One region of the Rhodovulum sp. MB263 genome, then DNA from elsewhere that is predicted to be linked to it. Evidence: riboswitches for the same ligand, from Rfam matches in the RefSeq annotation. Region 1 holds a riboswitch; each other region holds the start of a gene.

Region 1 (4,204 bases):
CTGCACGATCAGGAAGCCAAGCGCGATCTGGCCATGCAGCGCGTCGATCTCGCGCTTGTCCGAGAGCAGCTTGACGATGATGATGGTCGAGGAGAAGGTCAGCGCCACGGCGACGTAAAGGCTGGTGACATGGCCAAGCCCCAGCCCCAGCCCGATCAGGTAGCCGAAGACCGAGGTGAAGGCCACCTGCCCCAGCCCGGTCAGAAGCGACACCGCCCCGAGCGAGCGGATCAGCTTGACGTCAAGCTTGATGCCCACGAGGAACAGCAGCACCGCGATCCCGAGCTGCGACAGAAGGTCGATCTGGTCCGACGAACGCACGATGTCGAGCGCCGAGGGCCCCGCGACCAGCCCGACGGCGATGAAGCTCACGATCAGCGGCTGGCGCAGCAGCAGCCCCGCGAACCCGATGGCCGCCGCCAGCACCAGAAGCGTCGCGATCTCGCCGAACTGCGAATGCAGCAACGTCTCCATCACGATACCCTCCGTTCCGGAAGGGCCCGATCCGGGCCCGTGGCGATGAAGGCGACAGGAATGGTCGTGTCGGGATGCGGGGTCCGGTGCGGCAAGAGGGTCATCGTCGGGGGCACGCCTTTCAAAATGATCTGGGCTCACATAAGTACTTCTGCGGAAAGATGAACGCCCCCGATCAGATTTGACGCAGCGCCATCGGCAGCAGGCGGCGGGGGGCTGCCCGAAGGGAGGGAGGCAGGCATGAAAACCATACTGGTGGGCACCGATTTCTCGGAACGGTCCGATCGCGCGCTGCGCCGCGCCACGCTGCTGGCCCGCCAGACCGGCGCCGCGCTGCGGCTGGTGCATGTGGTCGATGACGATCAGCCTGTCAGGATCGTCGAGGCCGAGCGCGAGGCCGCGGCCGGGCTTCTGCAACAGCAGGCGGCGACGCTGCGCGAGCATGACGGGCTCGACTGCGCGGCGCATGTGGTGCTGGCCGATCCCTTTGCCGGGCTGATCGAGGCCGTGCGCCAGCTTGGGGCCGACCTGCTGGTGATCGGGCCGCACCGGCGCCAGATCCTGCGCGATGTCTTCGTCGGCACCACGGCCGAGCGCACGATCCGCGCCGCCGCCTGCCCGGTGCTGATGGCCAATGCGCCGCCGGTCGGCCCCTATCGCCATGCGCTGCTGGCGACCGACCTGTCGGAAGGCTCGCAGGGCGCGTTCCGGCGCCTGGACGGGCTGGGCTTCGGCCATCGGCTGCGCAGTTCGGTGCTGCATGTCTTCGACGCGACCGAAGCGGCGATGATGCGGATCCACGCCACCCGCGAGGACGACCGGGAGGCGCATCTGCGCGAGGCCGGGGCCGAGGCGGCCCGCGCCCTGACCGAGTTCCTGCGCGAGCTGCCGCAGGGTCCGATGATCGAACTGGTGCGCCACCGGAGCGGCAGCGCGGCCTCCGAGATCCTCGCCGCCGCGACCGAGGCCGAGGCCGATCTGATCGTTGTCGGCACCCAGAGCCGCGGCGCGTTCGAAACCATGGTTCTGGGCAGCGTCGCCCGTCAGGTGCTGCGCAGCGCCACGGCCGACGTGCTGGCGGTCCCGCCCGCCCCGGCCTGACGCGCCCCACCTTCGGTGTCGCAGCCTGCGGTCGGCGCCTTCAGTCGCCGCCGTCTTTTACCCCGTCGTCTTTTGCCAGATCGTCCTTTGCCGCGCCATCCTCGCGGCGAAGCCGGTGGATCTCGTCCGCGCCGGTCGGCTGCGGCGGGCGCGGGCGCCGGACCGGCGGGTCGGTCTGCGGCCGGCCCGACCAGGGCTGCGGATATTCCAGCCAGCGCTGGATGAAGTTCCAGGATTGCAGATAGCCGTCATGCGGCAGCGTGCAGGCCGAGCAGTCCTTCCGGGTCAGCCCGTTGGCATCGGTATAGGTCTGATAGGGTCCGGGGCATTCATAGGCGATCAGCGGACAGTAGCAGAACAGGCAGTTGAACTCGCGTGCCACGCCCTTGTGGCAGGGCAGGAACGGACAGGCGCTGTTGGTGAAGCCCTTGAAGGCCTCGTTATCGGTCAGGTCCTTGGGTTGCATGGCGCAACTCCTTCCGGTCGGCGGCCGCGGACGGACCCGCCCCGGGCCGGTCAGCGGCGGGATGAAGGCCGCACCCGCCCGCGAAGCGAAGGCAGATCGCGGCCGCTTGCCCCGGCAATGGCGCCCGGCCCGGACGACCGGACACGCCACCCGTGGGGCGGTTCGGCGCGCTGGCAGGTCTCCTGGCTGGCGGGTCTCGGCCGGTCCGCCCGCCTTCCCGGCCCGGGCGATGCCGGTTCCGGTGGCGGTTCGGGGCGGTGGCTCGCCGCTGACAGTTGCGGGGGCAGCGCCGGATTTGCACCGGCTTCCCTTTTCACTCCCTCGCGGGAGCACCAGAACGCCCCCCATCAATGGGGTCCCGGCCGGCCGCTGTCAATCCGCGGGGCTCTTGCGAGCGGCCCCGGCAAGGCGCTACCTTGCGCCCATGACCTTCTTTCCGACAGAAACCAGATGACGGCGCGGGCGGGCTTCACGCTCGGCTCGGAAACCGTTCCGCCCGGCAGCCGCCGCACCGTGGATCTGCCGGTCTCGGTGCTGTCCGACCACACCCCGGTCACGCTCTCGGCACATGTCGTTCATGGCCGCCGCCCGGGCCCCGCGATGTTCGTGACCGCAGGCGTGCATGGCGACGAGGTGATCGGGGTCGAGATCGTGCGCCGGCTTCTGAGCCTGCCCGCGCTCGGCGCGCTGCGCGGCACGCTGATCGCGATCCCAATCGTCAACGCCTTCGGCTTTCTCAACCTGTCGCGCTACCTGCCCGACCGGCGCGACCTGAACCGCTGCTTTCCCGGCTCGTCGGGCGGCTCGATGGCCGCGCGGCTGGCGCATCTTCTGGTCGAGGAGGTGGTCGGGCGCTGCCAGATCGGCATCGACCTGCATTCAGCGGCAGTGCATCGCACCAACCTGCCCCAGATCCGCGTGGTTCCGGACGCGCCCGAGCTGGCCCGGCTGGCCCGGGTCTTCGCGGCCCCGGTGGTGCTGAGCTCCGGGGCACGGCCGGGCTCGCTGCGCGAGACCGCAGCGCGGATGGGGGTCCAGATGCTGCTATACGAGGGCGGCGAGGGACTGCGCTTCGACGAGGTCGCGGTCCGGGCCGGGCTTTCGGGCGTGCTGCGGGTGATGTTCGACCGCGGCATGATCCCCGCCAAGGGTGTGCCGAAGGCGCGGCGCGCGCCGCTCGACTGCCGGGTGTCGCACTGGCTGCGCGCGCCACAGGGCGGGCTTTTGCGTACCTACCGCTCGGAAGGCGACGTGGTCGCGGCGGGCGATCTGCTGGCGGTGGTCTCGGACCCGTTCGGCGAGATCGAGGCCGAGATCCGCGCCACCGAGCCGGGCATCATCGTCGGCCGCGCCATCCTGCCGGTGGTGAACGAGGGCAATGCGGTCTTTCATCTGGCCGCGATCGCCCCCGCCGACCGCGCCGAGGACCGGATCGACGCCTGGGCCAGCGAGGTCGCGGCCGGGCAGCTTTTCGACGAGGACGAGATCCTCTAGGTGTTTGATCCCACGGTTTGATGGTGTGATCCTTTCTCAAGCTTGGAAGGAAGCCGTATGGGACAAGTTCGTCATGGCAGCGCCACGACCACGCACGCCGTCAGAGTCACCCCGGAGCAGGCCGAGCTCTGTTCCAGAACCGAGACCGAAGACGATCCCGGGCAGACGCGCCTTGGCGGAGGTGCAATGGGCGCAGATCCAGGGCCAGCTTCCGGCGCGGGAAGGCCTTCCCGGCCACCCCGCATCGACAACCGGTCGTTCGAGGATGCCGTATCGTGGCTGGCGCGCAGAGCAGCTCTCTGACGGGGTCGTCCGGCGGAGTTCGGCAAGGGAAGAGCGGACCAGGCACGGTTCCGAAGACAGGCGATCTCCGGGGTCAGCGACGGTCTTTTCAGCCGTTTATCCGAGGATCCCAACGCCGGACATGATCTGATCGACAGCACGATCTGCAAGGTCTAGGGCGATGGACCCGGCCAGAAGGGCAGCTCAGCCTCTAGGCATCGGTCGCCCGCGCGGCGGTCGACGACGAAAATTCAGGCCAATGCCGATGCCGTCGCAAGGCCGGGGCGCCTTGCTTCAGCGACCGGAGACTACGTGGGATCATCCGCAGACTGCGGCGCTGATCATGGGCTTGCAAGGGGCAGCCACGCGATCGCGGGTGCCGCCCAT
Region 2 (4,204 bases), on a different replicon from region 1:
CCTGTTGCGGCGTGCCCATCCGATCAGCATTCATCGGCCAGAGATACAGCTCCTTCAGCCCGAAATCCCGCGCCAGGTAACTGAACGCGCCCTCGCAGGTGACCAGCCAGCGCTGCGCCTCGGGAATGGTCGCGATCTCGGCCTTCAGCGGCTCGAGCGTGGCGCGCAGCGCGTCCTTGTAAGCGGTGGCATTCCGGACATAGGTCGCGGCATTGGCGGGGTCGTGCTCGGCAAAGGCGTCGAGGATATTGTCGACATAGACAAGCGCCGTCTCGAGCCCCATCCAGGCATGCGGGTTCGGCTTGCCCCGATAGGCGCCCTCGGCGATCGGGATCGGGTCGATGCCCTCGCTCAGCGTGACCGAGGGCACGTCGCCGAGATGGTCCAGGAACTGCTGGAACCACAGCTCGAGATTCAGGCCGTTCGACAGGATCAGGTCGGCATCCTGCGCCCGGAGGATGTCGCGCGGCGTCGGCTCATAGCCGTGGATCTCGGCCCCCGGCTTGGTGATCGAGACCACATCGGCCGCATCGCCTGCCACATGCCGGGCCATGTCGGCCAGGACCGTGAAGGTCGTCACCACCTTCATCCGGTCTGCATCCGCAAGTGCGGCGCCCGCCATCAGCCCGGCCGTAGCCGCCACCCCGATCAGGCCTGTCATCTTCAGGCTCATGGACCGTCCTTTCCAGGGTTCGGGCAATCGCCCTGCACGGGCCGCCCAGTTGCAAGAGAGTCGCAGATACAGATAGCAGCCCCATGGCTTGTTGCAAGTTATTTGCAATTGCAGCCCGCAACCGGAGGCCTGCCACCCCCTGCCTGCCTTCCCGGCCGCCCGGGTCCGGCGGCCCTGCCTGTCGTCAAGCCGGATGACCTTGCCACGCGTTCATGCTATGGCATCGCTTCAGCCCGACCGGCCCGCTCCGGTGTCGGGCACAGGACATCACCGACGGAGCGGACGCCCCATGACCAAAGCCAGCCCCGAGTCCTTGCTCGACATCTGTCGGCGGCACGGTCTTCGCATCACCGGGCAACGCCGGGTCATCCTCGAGGTGCTGGATGCGGCCGGGGATCATCCCGATGTCGAAGAGCTGCATCGCAGGGTCGCCGCCATCGAGCCGGGGATCAACATCGCCACCGTCTACCGGACGATGAACAAGCTTGCCGAGAAGGGGCTGATCGAACGCCACATGTTCGAGGACGGACGCCTGCGCTACGAACCGGCCCCCGAACAGCATCACGACCATTTCATCAATCTCGAGACCGGCGAGGTGGTCGAATTCAGATCCGACGAGATCGAGCGGCTGCAGGAAGAGATCGCCCGCAAGCACGGTTTCGAGATCGTCAGCCACAAGCTGGAACTCTATGTCAGGCCGCGCAAACCGCGCTGACCGGGCCGGGTCAGGTGCGGAACCTGCAGCGCCCTCATCATTGTCATGAAAACTTCTGAAAGCCCGGCGCATTGACAGTCGCGCGCCGCTCTCGCATCTCTGGCGCGGTTCAGGTGCCGGATCGATGTCCGGTGAAAAGGGAATCCGGGACGGCCCGTCGGCCGGAGCCGGAACTGCCCCCGCAACTGTAGGCGGACAGCCTGCCCGACAATGCCACTGGCCGCGCGCGCCGGGAAGGCCGGGCAAGGCGCTCATCCGCGAGTCAGGAAACCTGCCTGGACCGATCACCTGTTCCGGCCGCGTGGGGCGTGCCGGGAGCGGCCTTCCGCAAAGGTGACACCGCCGCTCCGCGACGCCGGTCGCGGGGTTTCGTTTCCAGTTCCGGCGCGCGCCGAGCGCGGGCCGTTCGAAAGGCATGTCACGATGACGACCGAAGATACCTCCTCCCTCCGCCCTGCGCTTCCTCGGGCAGATCATGTCGGCTCGCTGTTGCGCCCGCAGGCGATTGCCGGGGCCAGGATGCAGGGCCTGAAAGGCGCCGAGCTCTGCGCCGTCGAGGACCGCGAGATCCCCGACATGGTTGCGATGCAGAAGGCCGCCGGTCTCAAGGTCTTCACCGATGGCGAGGCCCGCCGCCAGTTCTGGCATTACGATTTCATGGGGATGCTGACCGGGCTGGACATGAAGCCCTCGACCCGCAGCCTGCCGTTTCAGACAAAGCACAAGACCCCGCCCATCGAGGCGCATCTGACCGGGCCGCTGGATTTCCCCGCCGATCACCCGATGCTGCGGCATTTCACCTATGTCAGGGATCTGGTGGCGCCGGGCGAGGGCATCGCCAAGATCTCGATCCCGGGGCCCTCGGCCTGCCATTACCGGATGGTTCCCGAGAATATCGAGCACAAGCCCTATCTGGATCAGGAGCTGATGTTCCATGACATCGCCGCGACCTACCGCAAGGCGGTCAGGGCCTTCTACGATGTCGGTTGCCGCTATCTGCAGCTCGACGACATCTTCTTCGCCTATCTCGGCGACGAGACCCAGCGCGAGGAGCGCCGCGCCATGGGCCAGGATCCCGACGCGCTGATCCGCAAATATGCCTGGATGCTGGAAGAGGCGATCAAGGATCGCCCGGCCGACATGGTGATCGGGATGCATATGTGCCGCGGCAATTTCCGCTCCTCGCATGTGGCCGAGGGCGGCTATCACGTCGCGGCCGACGCGATCTTCAACGGCACCTCGGTCGATATCTACCTGATGGAATACGACACCGGGCGGGCCGGCGGGCTCGAGCCGCTGGCCGCGCTGCCGAAGGGCCGCAAGCGGGTCATGCCCGGCTTCATCACCACCAAGACCGGCAAGCTGGAATCGCTGGACTGGATCAGGGCGAAATATGACGAGGTGTCGAAATATGTCGATATCGGCCAGCTCGGCGTCGCACCCCAATGCGGTTTCGCCTCGACCGAGCATGGCAACGAGATCACCGAGGACGACCAGAAGCGCAAGCTGGAATTGGTCGTGAAGAGCGCCGAGGCGATCTGGGGCGAAACCTGACGCAAAGGGGACGGGGCGGGGCGCCCGGAACGGAGGCAGGCCCGTCTTGTCTCCTGCGGGCGCCCTTTCGCCGGGATCTGCCGCAGAGGGTCCCGACCGGCCGGGGATGCGCCGCTCTCCGGCCGGGCGCCAGACCTCCAAGGCAGACGCCGACAAGGCCTGGATTCGGAAGGCCGTCGCTCCGCCCGGCGCCTGGATCGCGAACAGGCCCCTCGCGCCGAGAACATGCGCCGATGCCACCTTTCGCGACATGTCTCCGATGTCTTTCCGCCCCTCCCCCGGTGTCGCCCGGCGGCCGGGTCCGGGGCGCGGGGCCTGCGCCCATTCGCCCGGCGGTGCGGCTTACCGTCCGTCGCCGATCAGCCCCAGACGCTGCGGATCGGTCACGGTGACATGGCGCCGGCGGCTGGCCACGATGCCCGCCTTTTCCCAGGCGCTCAGCAGGCGGCTGACGCTGTGCAGCGTCGTGCCGGTCATGTCCGAGATGTCCTGCCGCGTCACCGGAAAGGCGATCTCGATCCCCGCCTCCACCTCGCGGCCCGACTGCGCGATCAGCCGCAACAGCGCCCCCGCCACGCGCTGCTGCACCTGTTGCGTGGCCATCTCGATCAGCCGCGCATTCATCTCGCCGACGCGGGTGCCGACGGTCCTGTAGCCCTCTTCGGCGAAGCCGTCATAGCGGGCCGTGAAACCGTCCCAGAGGCTCATCGGCCAGGACAGCGTCAGACAGTCCCGCGCGCAGATCGCCGTGGCGGGATAGCTCTCGCGCCGGAGCGCCCGGGCAATCCCGAAAAGCTGCCCCGACGGGATATGGAGCGCGGTCACCGCCGTGCCTTCGGCGGTGATGCGCATGACCCGGATCACGCCGTCCAGAAGCAGATGGAAACGCTCTGCCGGGTGGCCCTCGCGGAACACGGCCGCGCCCTCGTCAAAACGCCGGGCGGTGGCCAGATCGAGGATCTCGCGGATCTGTCCCCGGTCGAGCCGCCGGAACGGGCCGACATCCTGCAACAGGCTTTCATCCAGTTTTGCGACCATGAACCGGCCCCGAATTTGTCGAAACGCAATGAGGTCTGGCCCGCGACAGCGCAAAAGGGAAGGCATGAAAACGCATATGACGGCGAAAGGAGGCTTCCCCTGCGACATCTGCTGTCCCCCCTGTTGCGGCAGCCCCATCGCCCGTGCCGCATCGGCGCTCTCCCGGAAGGGGACAAGGCCCGGCCGCGGCGACATTGCGGGGCGGCCTTTCGTACCCGGGAACG
Region 3 (4,204 bases), 1.3 Mb from region 1:
CTGATGCGCCGGGTCGAGCCCGGCAATGGGTTCGTCGGCCATCAGGATCGGCGCCTCCTGCGCCAGCGCCCGGGCGATCAGCACCCGCGCCTGTTCGCCCCCAGACAGCTCGGTCGCGCAGCGCGTGGCGAAACCGCCAAGTTCGAGGCGGGCCATCGCGGCGTCAACGGCGGCACGGTCGGCGGGTCCGGGACGCTGGCCCGGCCCCAGATGCGGCGTGCGGCCAAGCGCGACCAGGGTCTCGACGCTGACCGGCCAGGCGATCTCGCGCGTTTGCGGCAGCCAGGCAGCGGTGCGGGCACGCTCGGGCGCGGGGAGGCGCGCGAGGCTCGATGTGCCCTTGTGCGGCAGAAGGCCGAGGGCTGCGCGCATCAATGTGGTCTTGCCCGCGCCATTGGGACCGACAAGGCCCACGCAGTCGCCCGGTGACAGCCGCGCGGTGACATCGTCGACCACAGGGCAGGCGCCGCGCCGGACGGTCAGATGCGAAAGCTCAAGCTCGGTCATGCGCCCGCCTCCGCCCGGGTGCGGTAGATCAGCCGGATGAACAGCGGCGCCCCGATCAGCGCGGTCACGACGCCCAGCTTGAGATCGCGGTCGGGCAGCACCAGCCGCACGCCGATATCGGCGGCCAGCAGAAGGGCCGCGCCGCCCAGCGCCGAGGCCGCCAGCAGCCGCCCGGGCCGGGCGCCCACCAGCGGGCGCAGCAGATGCGGCACGATCAGACCGACAAAGCCGATGGCGCCCGCGACCGCCACCCCCGCGCCCACCGAGGCCGCGACACCCAGGACCAGCGCGAGGCGCATCCGCCCGAGCCGGATGCCCAGCGCCGCCGCCGCATCCTCGCCCAGCGTCAGGGCATCGAGCCCGCGGCCGAGCCCGGCCAGCATCAACCAGCCCAGAAGCGTCAGCGGCAGCGCCAGCCAGACATGGGTGAAGGACCGGTCGGCCAGCGAACCCATCAGCCAGAAGACGATATCGGCCGTGGCGTAAGGATTGGGCGAGAGGTTCAGCACCAGTTGCGTCAGCGCGCCCGCCAGCGCCGAAAGGGCGATGCCCGCGAGGATCAGCGTGAAGGCCCCACCGCGCGGTCCGGCCAGAAGCAGCAGCAGCGAGACGGCGATCAGCGCGCCGGTCAGCGCCGAGGCCGGCAGCGCCAGCACATGCGCCGAGGCGAGCCCCGTTTGCAGCGCCAGCACCGCGCCCAGCGCGGCACTCGACGAGACGCCGATCAGACCGGGCTCGGCCAGCGGGTTGCGCATGTAGCCCTGAAGGGCCGCACCCGAGAGCCCGAGGCTCGCACCCACCAGCACGGCAAGGATCGCGCGTGGCAGCCGGATCTCGCGCATGACCAGCACCGCCGCCTCACCGCGCCCGGCCAGCAGCGCCGAGAGGCTGTCGCCGACCGACAACCCGGCCGGACCGATCAGCAGCGACAGCCCGAAAAGCGCCGCCACCAGCAGCGCAAGCGCCCAGAAGAGCCCCTGCCCCCTCATGCGCGCGCTCCGTCCTGGTCGGCCGGTCTTGTCTCCGGATCGTCCATCGCCCTGCCCTTCCCTGCCCTTGCGGGCGGTCCGGGGCGCGGCGGGATCGGGCCAGCTCCCCGGACGGTGATCTGTCTCACCGCTGCGGGCTGGCCGCTCCGGGGCGCGCCCCGCGCCCGGAAAGGGTGATCGTCGCTCCGGCAGGTCTCCTGGCTTGCGGGTCCTTGCTTGGCTGGCCTTCCCGGGCCCTGGCCCAGTGGCATCTGTCAGCCGCGCTCTCCGCCTACAGTTGCGGGGGCAGCCGCGGAGTTGCCCCTGAGAGGGCGCACCGCGTTCCCTTTTATCCGGCCTTCCCGGCCGGAACCGAAGTCGCTCCTGCCTAGCCCATCGGCGCGCATTGTCAAAGCCCTTTGAGCGGGCTCAGCCCTCGCCCGCCAGCCCCTTCAGGATCGGACAATCGGGACGCTGATCGCCCGCACAGGCCGAGACCAGCTCGGCCAAGGTGGCGCGCATCGCCTGCAACTCGGCGATCTTGGCCTCGATCTGCGCCAGATGGACGCGGGCGATCTGCTTCACATTGGCGCTGGCGCGCTCCTTGTCGGTGTAAAGCGCCAGAAGCGCCCGGCATTCCTCGATCGAGAAGCCGAGCGACCGGGCCCGGCCCAGAAAGGTCAGGTTGTGCCGGTCGGTTTCCGAGAAATGCCGGTAGCCATTGTCGCCCCGGGCCGGACGGATCAGACCGATCTCCTCGTAATAGCGGATGGTCTTGGCCGGCAGCCCGGTGACCTTCGAGATGTCGCCGATATTCATGACCCGGCCTCCAGCGGGCCGAGCCCGCGCAGCCGAAGCGCGTTCGACAGCACGAAGAGGCTCGAGCAGGCCATCGCGCCCGCGGCCAGCATCGGCGACAGGAGAAGGCCGTTCAGCGGATAGAGCACGCCTGCCGCCACCGGGATCAGCGCGACGTTATAGGCGAAGGCCCAGAACAGGTTCTGGCGGATATTGGCCAGAGTCCGGCGGCTGACATGGAGCGCATTGACCACGCCCTGCGGATCGCCCGACATCAGCACCACGTCGCCCGCCTCGATGGCGACATCGGTGCCGGTGCCGATGGCAAGCCCCACATCGGCCGCGGCCAGTGCGGGCGCGTCATTCAGCCCGTCGCCGACGAAGGCGACCGGGCCCTCGGCGCGAAGCCCCTCCAGCGCCTCGACCTTGCCGCCGGGCAGAACGCCCGCCACGACATGGTCGATGCCAAGCTCGGCCGCGACGGCGCGCGCGGTCGGCTCGGTATCGCCGGTGATCAGCGCGGTCGCGACCCCCATCCGGTGGAGCCCCGCGATCGCCGCGCGCGCCGAGGGCTTGATCGGGTCGGCCAGCGCCAGCACGCCCGCCGCCCCTCCGTCGATGGCCACGAAAACGGGCGTCGCCCCCGTGGCGGCCAGCGTCGCGGCCTCGGCCTCGAGGGGCCCGAGCGCGATGCCCTCGCGCGCCATCAGCCGTTCGGCGCCCACCAGGACGTCACGGCCGCCGATCCGTCCCCGGACGCCGAAACCGGGCAACGCCTCGACCCCTTCGGCCTCGGGATGATCTGGCGCGGCGGCCAGGATGGCGCGGGCAAGCGGATGCTCCGAGCGGGCCTCGAGCGCGGCGGCAGCGGCCAGGACATCGTCCCTTTCAAAGCCGTCGGCCAGCCGGATACCGGTCAGTTCGGGATGGCCCTCGGTCAGGGTGCCGGTCTTGTCGAAGGCGACCGTCGCGACGCCCGACAGGCTTTGCAGCGCATCGCCCTTGCGGAAGAGAACCCCCATTTCGGCAGCGCGGCCCGTGCCCACCATCACCGAGGTCGGCGTGGCCAGCCCCATGGCGCAGGGACAGGCGACGATCAGCACCGAGACGCCCGCGACCAGCGCAAGCCCCAGCGCCGGGTCGGGACCGACAATCAGCCAGAGCGCCACGGTCAGCGCCGCGACGACGAGGACGGCGGGAACGAAGATGCCGGTGATCCGGTCGGCCAGCGCCTGCACCGGCAGCTTGGCGCCCTGCGCCGTCTCGACCATCGCCACGATCTGGGCCAGCGCGGTATCGCGGCCGACCCGGGTGGCGCGGAATCTCAGCGCGGAGGCGCCATTGACGGTGCCGCCCGTGACTGCGTCGCCGGGCGCCTTGTCGACCGGCATCGGCTCGCCGGTCAGCATCGATTCGTCGACCGGGCCCTGGCCCTCGACGATCTCGCCATCGGTCGGGATGCGCTCGCCGGGCCGGATCTCGATCAGATCGCCGGGCGCGAGTTGCTCGACGGGCCGTTCCTCGAGGCCATTTTCGGTCACCACCCGGGCGCTGCGCGGCTGCAGGCCCAGAAGATGCCGGATCGCCTCGCCGGTGCGGCCGCGGGCGCGGGCCTCGAGGCTGCGGCCGATCAGGATCAGGGTGACGATGACCGCGGCGGCCTCGAAATAGATATGCGCCGTGCCTTCGGGCAGCAGGCCGGGGGCGAAGGTTGCAAGGGTCGAATAGGCCCAGGCGGCGGCGGTGCCGAGCGCGACCAGAGCATTCATGTCGGGCGCGCCCTTCAGCAGGAGCGGCACGCCCTTGACGAAGAAGGCGCGGCCGGGACCGGCGAGGATCGCGGTGGTCAGCAGGAAGGAGACGATGCGCAGACCGGTCTCGGAGACGATCCCGGCGAGCGCCTCGCGGGCACCGGGCGCCACATGTCCGCC
Region 4 (4,204 bases), 360 kb from region 1:
TCGCATCCTCGGCCGCGATCTCGACCAGCCGCTTCTCGCCGCCGATCTCGGTCTCGATATCCAGAAGCCCCAGCCCCTCGGTCTCGCCCGGCGGGCCCTCGATGCCGTCGGGGTCGCGCACCTTCCGGCCCAGCATCTGGAACCCGGCGCAGATGCCCACGACCCGCCCGCCCCGGCGCAGATGGCCGAGGATGTCGATGTCCCAGCCATTGGCGCGGATCGAGTCGAGCGCGGGCCGGGTGGTCTTCGAGCCCGGCAGCAGTACCAGATCGGCCTCGGCGGGGATCGGCTCGCCCGGGCGGACCCAGCGGAGATCGACGCCCGGCTCGGCCGACAGCGGATCGAGATCGTCGAAATTGGCCATCCGCGCGATATGGGGCACCGCGATCACCAGTCCGGTACCGCCGCCCGAGGCCGGCCGCTCGAGCGCCAGCGCATCCTCGGCCGGAAGCCGCGCGGCGCCCTCGAACCAGTGGGCGACGCCCAGGAAGGGCCAGCCGGTGCGTTCGGTGATCGTCGCGCAGGCCGGTTCGTAAAGCGAGAAATAGCCGCGGAACTTGTTGACCAGATAGCCCGCGATGCGGGCGCGTTCGGCCGCCGTATGCAGGCACCACGAGCCCACCACGGCCGCCATCGCGCCGCCCCGGTCATTGTCGGTGACGAGGATCACCGGCAGATCGGCGGCCTCGGCAAAGCGCATGTTGGCGATGTCGCTCTTGCGCAGATAGGTCTCGGTGCCCGCGCCCGCGCCCTCGACCAGCACCAGATCGGCCCCGGCCGCGACGCGGTTGAAACTGTCCATGACCGCGGGCAGGAGCTTGGGCTTGAGCTTGTGGTAATGCCGCGCGGGCCAGTTGCCCAGCGGACGGCCCCGCAGCACCACCTGCGAGCCGACCATGGCCTGCGGCTTCAGCAGCACCGGGTTCATGTGGATCGAGGGGGGCAGCCCCGCGGCCTGCGCCTGAAGCGCCTGGGCGCGGCCGATCTCGCCCCTGGGGGCGGTGCCGTCGGGGCCGGGAGGCAGGTCGCTGTCGGCGGCGACGGCGGCATTGTTCGACATGTTCTGCGCCTTGAAGGGCGCGACCTTCAGGCCGCGCCGCGCATAGGCGCGGGCGAGCCCTGCGACCAGGAGGCTCTTGCCGACATCCGAACTCGTGCCCTGCAGCATCAGGGCCTTCGCGCGGCGCGGCGGCACCGGGTCGAGCATCGGTACCGAGATTTCGGGCATCGGCGGGGCCGCATCGCCGGGGGGCAGGTCGGGATAGCGGCTCCGGGTCCGGTCAAGGGTCATGGCGGCTCCTGCGACTTTCGGCAGGGGGTGTCGGACGGGGCCCTGCGGATGTCAAGCGCGGCTCAGAACTCGACGCCCGGCTGGCCCTTTATGCCCGAGCGGAACGGGTGCTTGACCAGCGTCATCTCGGTCACCAGATCGGCCGCCTCGATCACCTCTTCGGGGGCGTTGCGCCCGGTCAGGACGACATGCGACAGCGGCGGCTTCTCGGCCTGCAGGAAGGCCACCACCTCGGCCGGGTCGAGATAGCCGTAGCGCAGCGCGATGTTGATCTCGTCGAGCAGTACCATGCGGATTTCGGGGTCGCGGATCAGCTCCCTGGCCTTTTCCCAGCCCTTTTCGGCCGCGGCGATGTCGCGGGCGCGGTCCTGGGTTTCCCAGGTGAAGCCCTCGCCCATGGCATGGAACTGGCAGAGATCGCCGAAATGCGAGGTCAGAAGCCGCCGCTCGCCGGTATCCCAGGCGCCCTTGACGAACTGGACCACGGCACAGGGCATCTGATGGGCGATGCAGCGCAGGATCATCCCGAAGCCCGAGGAGGACTTGCCCTTGCCGGTGCCGGTATGCACCAGGATCAGCCCCTTCTCGCCGGATTTCCCGGCCATGATCTTGTCGCGCGCGGCCTTCTTCTTGGCCATCTTGCTGGCATGGCGGGCGTCGTCGGCTGCGGTATTGGTGGGGGCGGTATCGGTGGCGGCGGCGGTCTCGTCGGTCATGGGGGCTCCTTGCGCGTGTCGGGGACAGCTTAGCGGGCGGGGCCGCCGCGTCAAACCCGGGCCGCGCGGCGGTTGTGCCGATTGACAAGTCCCGAGCTGCTTGCAATGACGGATGCGTGACCGGTTCGCCCGGGCCCGAGGGTCCGGACGTGAAAAGGGAACGCGGTGCGCCCGTCCGAAGGGACGGGCAATTCCGCGGCTGCCCCCGCAACTGTAAGCGGCGAGCACGGCTGAGAACGCCACTGGGGAGGCCCCCGGGAAGGCCAGCCAAGCTGAGACCCGCAAGCCAGGAGACCTGCCGGCCGCCCGTTTCCCCGCAAGGGAGGCGGTTTCCACCGGACGCCGGGGTGCGCGTCTGGCCCGGTTCGGCCGCAGCCCGGCCGCTCCGAGCCTCTCATCCCGTTCGTCCTTTCTCCCGCGGCCTGTCCGGCCGCTCATGTTGAAAGGCAACGACCTTGATCTTCCACGGCAATCTCGTAACCGCCGCGCTGGCACTGACCCTCGTTCCCGGGGTCGCGGCGGCGCATTTCCAGCTGGCCTATACCGAGCAAAGCCTCATCGACGCGCCCGGCGACGTGCCGGTCAAGCTGATCTTCTGGCATCCGCAGGAAAGCGGGCCGGTCATGGATATGGGCGAGCCGCTGGAATTCTACGCCATCCATCGCGGCGAGCGGATCGACCTCAAGCCGACGCTCAGCCAGACCGTCTTTCGCGGTCCGCTGAACGAGGCTGTGGCATGGGATGGCAGCCTGCCGGTCAAGCGGATGGGCGATTACGTCCTGGTGACGGTGCCCGCGCCCTATTACGAGGACTCCGAGGATATCTACATCCAGCAGATCACCAAGACCTACGTCAACCGCGGCCAGATGCCCACCGACTGGGACGGCCCGCAGGGGCTCAAGGCCGAGATCCTGCCGCTGGTCAAACCCTATAACGTGATCGCGGGCTCGACCTTCACCGGGCGGGTGCTGTCCGAGGGCGCTCCGGTCGCGGGTGCCGAGATCGAGATCGAATACATGGCGGCCGAGCCCGACATGGCGACGGGCGCGCCCAAGCCCGCGACGGCGGGGCCGTTGCCGGGCGGCGCGGTTGTCGCGGTGACGGACGAGAACGGCTATTTCACCTTCGGCGTGCCGAAGGCGGGCTATTGGGGCTTTGCCGCGCTGGGGGTCGGGCCCGATACCGAACATGAGGGCAAGGAACTCAGCCAGGATGCGGTCCTCTGGATCCGCGCCTTCGATCTGAAATAGGGGCGGGGCCATGCATATCGTGGACGGGGCGCTGGCGGCGCCCGTGGTGATCGGCGGTGCGGTGCTGGCGGCCGGAGGCGTCGCCCGCGGGTTGCGCGATCTGACGCTCGAGAAGATCCCCGCCGCCGGGATGCTCTCGGCCAGCTTCTTCGTGGCCTCGCTGATCCATGTGCCGATCGGCCCGTCCTCGGTGCACCTGATCCTGAACGGTCTGGCCGGGCTGGTGCTCGGCTGGGCCGCCTTTCCCGCGCTGTTCGTGGGGCTTCTGCTCCAGGCGGTCTTCTTCGGTTTCGGCGGGCTGACGGTGCTGGGGGTCAATACCCTGAACATCGCGCTGCCCGCGGTGATCGTGCATTACCTCTGCCGGCGCGGGATCGCGTCCGGCAGTCCGCGGACCGCCGCGATCTGGGGCGGTATCGGCGGCGCGCTGGCCATCGCGCTGACCGCCGCGCTTGTCGGTGTCGCCCTCGCGCTCAGCGGTGCGGCCTTTCTTCCGGCGGCCAAGCTGGTCTTTCTCGCCCATGTTCCGGTGATGGCGATCGAGGGCCTGCTGAGTGCCGCAGCCGTCTATCTGGCCATCCAGGTCAAGCCCGATCTCTTTCTCAGCCTGCAAGGACCCGCCCGATGATCCGCCCGATTTTCCTGACCCTGGCGCTTGTTCTGGCGCCCATGCCCGCGCTCGCGCACAAGGTGATCGCCGCCGCCTATCCCAGCGGGGCCCTGATCGAGGGCGAGGTCGGCTTTTCCAATGGCGACATGGCCGTCGATGCCCCGGTCGGGGTGTTCGATCCCGAGGGCAACCGCCTCGGCGAGACGATGACCGATGCCGACGGTCTGTTCACCTTCCGCCCGACGCGCGCCGTGGCCCATGTCTTCCGCGCCGATCTGGGTGCGGGCCATGTCGCCGAATTCACCATGAGCGCCGAGGAGGTCGCGGCGATCCTCGA

Evidence for each region. Region 1 has a riboswitch for cobalamin ahead of B5V46_RS12500 (cysteine-rich small domain-containing protein). Riboswitches for the same ligand answer to the same signal wherever they lie in the genome.
Region 2: it holds a riboswitch for cobalamin, as region 1 does, so the genes downstream of both, B5V46_RS18265 (5-methyltetrahydropteroyltriglutamate--homocysteine S-methyltransferase) here and B5V46_RS12500 (cysteine-rich small domain-containing protein) in region 1, are expected to answer to the same signal.
Region 3: it holds a riboswitch for cobalamin, as region 1 does, so the genes downstream of both, B5V46_RS06465 (iron ABC transporter permease) here and B5V46_RS12500 (cysteine-rich small domain-containing protein) in region 1, are expected to answer to the same signal.
Region 4: it holds a riboswitch for cobalamin, as region 1 does, so the genes downstream of both, B5V46_RS10820 (DUF4198 domain-containing protein) here and B5V46_RS12500 (cysteine-rich small domain-containing protein) in region 1, are expected to answer to the same signal.

What each region holds. Positions count from the first base shown of each region.
Region 1 is NZ_CP020384.1:2,679,426-2,683,629, forward strand. Features, by position in the region: gene B5V46_RS12490 (cation:proton antiporter) at 1-474, opposite strand, end outside; gene B5V46_RS12495 (universal stress protein) at 715-1,575, shown strand; gene B5V46_RS12500 (cysteine-rich small domain-containing protein) at 1,616-2,041, opposite strand; cobalamin riboswitch at 2,196-2,393, opposite strand; gene B5V46_RS12505 (succinylglutamate desuccinylase/aspartoacylase family protein) at 2,492-3,535, shown strand.
Region 2 is NZ_CP020385.1:22,913-27,116, reverse strand. Features, by position in the region: gene B5V46_RS18275 (metal ABC transporter substrate-binding protein) at 1-673, opposite strand, end outside; gene B5V46_RS18270 (Fur family transcriptional regulator) at 963-1,388, shown strand; cobalamin riboswitch at 1,483-1,682, shown strand; gene B5V46_RS18265 (5-methyltetrahydropteroyltriglutamate--homocysteine S-methyltransferase) at 1,812-2,942, shown strand; gene B5V46_RS18260 (Crp/Fnr family transcriptional regulator) at 3,285-3,980, opposite strand.
Region 3 is NZ_CP020384.1:1,345,863-1,350,066, reverse strand. Features, by position in the region: gene B5V46_RS06470 (ABC transporter ATP-binding protein) at 1-507, opposite strand, end outside; gene B5V46_RS06465 (iron ABC transporter permease) at 504-1,496, opposite strand; cobalamin riboswitch at 1,666-1,867, opposite strand; gene cueR (Cu(I)-responsive transcriptional regulator) at 1,905-2,294, opposite strand; gene B5V46_RS06455 (heavy metal translocating P-type ATPase) at 2,291-4,204, opposite strand, start outside.
Region 4 is NZ_CP020384.1:2,317,033-2,321,236, reverse strand. Features, by position in the region: gene B5V46_RS10830 (cobyric acid synthase) at 1-1,207, opposite strand, end outside; gene cobO (cob(I)yrinic acid a,c-diamide adenosyltransferase) at 1,354-2,007, opposite strand; cobalamin riboswitch at 2,112-2,325, shown strand; gene B5V46_RS10820 (DUF4198 domain-containing protein) at 2,463-3,257, shown strand; gene cbiM (cobalt transporter CbiM) at 3,268-3,885, shown strand; gene B5V46_RS10810 (hypothetical protein) at 3,882-4,204, shown strand, end outside.